DNA from 2 places in the Shewanella sp. 125m-1 genome. Region 2 is predicted to be linked to the other one. Evidence: predicted binding sites of a transcription regulator. Region 2 holds the regulator's gene; the other holds the start of a gene.
The links. Region 2 encodes LexA, which represses DNA repair genes until DNA is damaged. Its sites were predicted from a motif close to TACTGTATNNNNATACAGTA; they were not measured.
Positions count from the first base shown of each region.

Region 1: the regulator LexA is predicted to act here: its motif matches at 1,355-1,374, upstream of recG (ATP-dependent DNA helicase RecG).

Region 1 covers NZ_JBRILT010000027.1:9,908-13,124, forward strand. The annotation lists gene recG (ATP-dependent DNA helicase RecG) at 1-1,338, opposite strand, end outside; gene ACVBIK_RS12760 (calcium/sodium antiporter) at 1,508-2,434, opposite strand; gene ACVBIK_RS12765 (AMP-binding protein) at 2,616-3,217, opposite strand, start outside.
Region 2 covers NZ_JBRILT010000004.1:29,165-32,381, forward strand. The annotation lists gene ushA (bifunctional UDP-sugar hydrolase/5'-nucleotidase UshA) at 1-361, shown strand, start outside; gene lexA (transcriptional repressor LexA) at 870-1,490, shown strand; gene ACVBIK_RS03115 (cell division inhibitor SulA) at 1,487-2,011, shown strand; gene coxB (cytochrome c oxidase subunit II) at 2,489-3,217, shown strand, end outside.

The DNA of each region.
Region 1 (3,217 bases), on a different contig from region 2:
GATAATCGAGGTGTCGAGGTCGGCATAGGCGGTCATGGCTAAAGTTCGCGGAATTGGGGTGGCGGTCATGATCAGCTGGTGCGGATGAAAGCCCTGACTAATGCCTTTTTCGCGCAAACCCAAACGTTGATGTACACCAAATCTATGTTGCTCATCGATAATAATCAGCGCCAGCTTATTGAACACCACTTGCTCTTGGAAAATAGCATGGGTACCAATGACGATGTGGGCATCGCCAGATTCAATATCAGCTAACGATTGCGCTCTGGCCTTACCTTTTAGTTTTCCCGCAAGCCAGCCAACTTTTAGGCCTAAAGGTTCAAACCAACTGGCAAAGTTTAGCGCGTGTTGTTCGGCTAATAGCTCCGTCGGTGCCATCATGGCCACTTGGTAACCGCTTTCTATCGCTTGCAATGCCGCTAAGGCTGCCACCAAGGTTTTACCCGAACCCACATCACCTTGAACGAGGCGCATCATAGGCTCATGCTTAGCTAAGTCTTGGGTTATATCTGCAACTACCCGCTGTTGTGCTCCAGTAGGCTTAAAGGGAAGCGAGGCTAAAAAAGGGTTAAGTAACTGACCTGTGGCATGCATGCTGACCGCTTTGTCACGGTTACTACGTTGACGCAGGCGTAGCATGCTCAAGTTATGGGCCAGCAATTCTTCTTGAATGAGGCGTTGCTGCGCCGGATGGGTGCCTTGCTCCAGCTCAAATAACGACACTTGATTATTAGGTCGATGCAGGATCTGTAATGCTTGCTTTAAATCCAAATTATTTGGCTGCAGGTGAGGCGGGAGCAGTTCTTGTAAGCCGCCATTATCCAGCATGGCAAGTGCTTGCTCAGTCAGCTTAATCCAACTTGCTTGTTTTAAGCCTTCAGTTGTGGGGTAAACCGGCGTCAGTGTATCGCTCAGCTGCAGGTCTTCACCGGGAGATATCACTTTATATTCAGGGTGAATAATCTCGACGCCATGCATACTACGGCGAATTTCGCCGTAAGCACGAATGGTCATGCCGATCTGTAGGCCGTTACGCTGCGCAACTGAGAAATTAAAAAAGCGTAGGGTTAAGCTGCCAGTATCATCGCGCACCGTACAGGTCAGCATGCGCTTACGGCCTTGAATAATTTGGCTTGATTGAATGACGGCTTCGATGGTGCCGTAACTGCCCGGGTAAAGCGAGGCAATGGGGTAGACTTGAGTGCGATCCTCATAGCGCAGCGGCAGATGAAACAACAGATCTTGCACTGTTGTTATGCTCAGCTTAGCTAATCTCTCGGCCATCTTTTTAGCGACGCCCTTAAGCTCTGTGATAGGAACAAGATCGAGTCTTTGCAAACGGTTAACACTCAAACACTGTAAATTTATACATATATTATCAGAGATATCGGTTTACGCAAATCTGCGCGTATGAGTGTCGCGATAACAGTGAAAATAACGCAAAAAAAGCCTAACTTGCAGATTGCACGTTAGGCCTATTTATTTCAGCATTTGCTGGAAGGGCGAATTATATGGCTTGTAATACTATGTAGCCGATATAGGCGAAGTAACCAGCAATTAATAAGCCTGCTTCGCGGCGCCCAATACGTAAACCTGTGTAGGCAAATGGCAGTAATAGCACGGCTAAGGCAATCATAGCAGCCCAATCCAGGTTACTAATTTCACTGCCGATAATAGGGTGAATAAGCGCTGTCACACCTAGAATACCGAGTACGTTGAAGATATTAGAGCCAACAACATTACCAATGGCGATATCACTCTGGCCTTTAAGTGCTGCCACGATTGAGGTGACAAGCTCAGGCATACTGGTACCAATAGCAACGATAGTTAAGCCGATAATCACTTCGCTGATACCAAACGACTTAGCCATAGCCACCGCGCCATCAACGAATAAAATACCGCCGCCAACAAGCATGCTGATACCGATAACAATAAACAGTACTGACAACATTGGATTTTGCTTGGTATCTTCAACGTCATCAGCAGTTTGTTTTTCAGCCGTGAAATAGCTGAAAGTTAAATAAGCGACAAGTAACGCAAATAAAATTGCGCCGTCCCAGAAGCTTAAACCGCCATCGAGTAATAGGCTCCAAAATAATAGCGAGGCGCCAATCATGATAGGAATATCACGGCGCACCATTTGAGACTCAATCTTAATGGGACGAATAAGCGCTGTAATACCTAAAATAAGACCGATGTTAGCGATGTTTGAGCCAATGACATTACCCAATGCAATGCCACTGTTGCCCGCAATAGCTGACTTTACACTTACAGCGAGTTCAGGCGCACTAGTACCAAAAGCTACAATAGTGAGACCGATAATAAGTGGTGTAAGTCCTAATCTGAGTGCAATTTGGCTTGCACCTCGAACTAAGGCTTCAGCGCCTATTGTTAGAATTAAAAAGCCGCCGAGTATCGACAATAAAATAAACATGGTTAACTCTATAATTTGGGTTTCTTTGAAAGGATGGCAAGAATAGTTTCTTTCAAAAATTGCGCAATCAAAAACTGCTTCTTACTCATTAAATTTAGTTAATTGCTGATTGTTTGTCACAAAAACAAAACGACACACCTTAAAGTGTGTCGTTATGGGTTAATTGGACACCCTGAAAGATCTAGATTTCATCTTCCCAGCAGACTTTACCACCGCGTACACCATCTACTTTTTCACTAAATTTCTTTTCAAGTACATGGCGCTTTATTTTGAGTGTCGGTGTTAATACATCATTTTCAACATCCCAAGGTTCACTCACAATTACAATCGCATCAACAGTCTCATGTGATTCAAGATGGGGGTTAACAGAGTCGACGGTGGCTTTTAATGATGCTCTGACTTCTTCTCGAGGTTGCACATTGGCACCTTCTGAAAGTTGCACTAAAGCGACAGGATGAGGTAAGCCTGAGCCGATAACACAGATCATTTCAACATGTGGGTCTTGTGCCAGTTTGCGCTCGATAGGTACAGGCGCGACATATTTACCTTTCGAGGTTTTAAAGTTGTCTTTAACACGGCCTGTAATGCTGACATTGCCTTCATCATCAATGGTGCACAAGTCACCAGTGTGGAAGAAACCATCTTCATCGAAGCAATTAGCGCTCTCTTCTTCCTGTTTATAATAGCCCTGCATTAGGCCAGGACTCTTAACTAGCAGTTCACCGACATCGGAACACTTGGCTTCACAACCTTCAACTGCGCGACCAACAGAGCCGATTTTAC
Region 2 (3,217 bases):
CGAACTAAAGAAGTATTTGTCTAGGGTTGCGCTTAAGACTCGAGGCTCTGGAGGCTTTGCCCATTTTAGCGGTATCAAGATGACCGTTGACTGTAAAGCTAAAGATGTCGATATCAGAACTGTTGGTGATAAGCCCTTCAAGCTAACAGATAAATATCGATTTACCCTCCCTAGCTATAACGCTGCGGGCGGTAATAAGTATCCCAAGTTAAAGGAAAAGGCGAGAGATACCGGCTTTATTGATGCAGATATGCTTTATCAATTCATCAAAAAGCATGACACGCTCGATCCTGCCAATTATGACAGAGCGAAAGATGTTCGCTATATCAACTCCAGAAGTTCTGATGGCTGCGGCGGTTAATCTTAGCAGTTAATAAGGTTAATCAGCTGGCACCTTAGATCTCGAAACAGAGCCCAACCTTTGATTGGGCTCTGTTTTTTAAGGTATGTGTTCGGCAAACTATACCTAGCCTTTTTGTACATACCAAGGTCGTCAGCAAGTATAAAGTAGAGCAAATGCCTTGTTGCTTACCACTCCCTTCTTCTCGTTCGAGCTTTGGTAGCTGTCAGGTAAAAGTGCAAGGAAATAAAGTTGAACCAACAGCGGGCGCAAGAGGCTCAATTGCGCGGACTTATTTGTCTATGGAACAAACGCACCCGAGATACTAAATGAGTAGGCAACAAAGTCAGCTAATGAACGCTTGAGATAAAGAGGTACCTTCAGGCGCTACCCAATAACGAGTTTCACATCGCTGGATTTATTTCATTTGAAACTGGATCCCACAAAAAACAATATAACTGGTTATTACTTGCACTCAAAAAAATACTGTATATACTAACAGTTACTGTATAGAAAGACAGGGTTAACCATGAGACCACTTACACCGCGCCAAGCTGAAATTTTAGAGCTAATTAAACGTAATATTGCTGATACTGGCATGCCACCTACCCGTGCCGAGATCGCTAGACGTTTAGGTTTTAAGTCAGCCAATGCTGCTGAAGAACATTTAAAAGCCTTAGCTAAAAAAGGCTGCATTGAAATTATGCCGGGCACGTCTCGCGGTATTAAGTTAACCCAAGAAGACACTGAAGATGCAGATTTAGGTTTACCCCTTATCGGCCAAGTTGCTGCAGGTGAACCGATTCTTGCGCAAGAGCATGTCGAGCAACACTATAAAGTCGATCCCGCCATGTTCAAGCCATCAGCAGACTTCTTACTCAGAGTCCGTGGTGACAGTATGAAGAATATTGGCATACTAGAAGGTGATCTACTGGCTGTACACAAAATACAGCAAGCACGTAACGGCCAAGTGGTTGTAGCACGCGTTGAAGATGATGTTACCGTTAAGCGTTTTGAGAAAAAGGGTAACAAAGTTTTCTTACATGCTGAGAACGAAGAGTATTCACCAATTGAAGTGGATCTAGCAAACCAAAGCTTAAGCATTGAAGGTTTAGCCGTTGGTGTGATCCGTAATGGAGACTGGCAATGAACAAACTAATGGGAACGAGTCCTCGTCACCCTGGGCTGTGGCAAGATATGCCATCGACCAATATGGTGAGCAGCACGAGTAATGACATCACGACTATGGTGACCCAAACTCAAGGGCGTGATGAGCTGAACCAGATCAGTGCTCAGCTTTCACAATTGAGCCAACAGGGTCGCTGGATTGTACTGATTAGCCCGCCGAATATTGGCTACAAGCAGATGCTAGCAGCTGCGGGTGTAAGAATGGACCGCATTTTACTGGTTCATGCTAAAGATGAAGTGGAAACACTTTGGGCAATGGAAAAAGCCTTAACAAGCGGTACCTCAAGTGCGGTGATTACTTGGACCAACTCTTTAGATGCTCGTGACAATCGACGCCTACAAATCGTTGCCAAAAGCGCTCGCGCTGTCGGCATTGTCATTGAACATTCGATTGATAACACAAATAAGCAACAATCTTGTCGCTCAATCAATATGCAGGATAGTGCTTTTGGTCAAGCCTCCCTGTTTGGTGCTGTTCATTAAGCAGAACATCTCCTCGCTTTCTAATACATGATGACTAGGAGGTGCGTTTTAGTAAGCGCCTTCTAGTACAAACGATTTTCTAAAGCCCTCATTCGAGGGCTTTTTTATTATCAATAATTGAAAAAGTGATCTTGATCAATATTTAAACACCAAGTAGTGTAGGAAGTCATAACAACGATATTTTGTTATATCCGAGCGATTTAGTTGTCGGTCTTTGCTCTGGGATTAGTCCTGAATTTGAAGCTTAGACTGAGATTGGCCTGATATATTTCAGCCGTATGTGCCAACGTGGTTACACCAGCAGTGAATAGCACTGAATACAATAGCCTGTGTCGCGATCCCATTAATTGCGACTCGATAGGCAAGCCACTCGCGCACTTTGAAGTCATCGTTGCTTTTTTGGGAACTGAAGAGTTTACATAGAGCAGAGACTTACTGTGTGACTCTTCTTTGTCTTGTGGACAGAGGAGAAGTCTAGTGAAGCAATTGTTGTATTGTGTGCTGGCGTTGCTATTTTCGCCCGTACTTGTTGCATCAGAAATGCCGCTTAATATGACAGAGGGTGTTACGGATATCAGTGGGCGGGTTTACAACCTCCATATGATTATTCTCTACATCTGCTGTGCTATTGGCATCGTGGTTTTTAGCATCATGATTTACGCTATGATCAACCACCGCAAATCAAAAGGCGCAGTCGCCGCCAACTTTCATGAAAGTACTAAAGTCGAGATCCTTTGGACTGTTGTACCTTTTATTATTCTTATACTTATGGCTATTCCCGCAACCAAGACATTGATTGCTATGGAAGATCCAAGTAATGCTGACCTCACCATCAAGATTACCGGCTCACAATGGAAATGGCATTACAGCTATTTCAACAAAGATGTTGAATTTTTCAGTCTGCTTTCTACCCCCAGAGCGCAGATAGATGGCGAAGAAGCAAAAGGTAAAAACTACCTTTTAGAGGTAGATAAGCCACTGGTACTACCGATTAATCGTAAAGTACGTTTCTTAATGACTTCAGATGATGTTATTCACTCCTGGTGGGTACCCGCATTTGCCGTTAAAAAAGATGCTAATCCAGGATTTATTAATGAAGCCTGGACCCGCATCGACAAACCGGGCACTTATCGTGGCCAATGTGCCGAGCTCTGCGGTAAAGACCATGGCTTTATGCCTATTGTTGTTGAAGCTTTATCAGAAGAA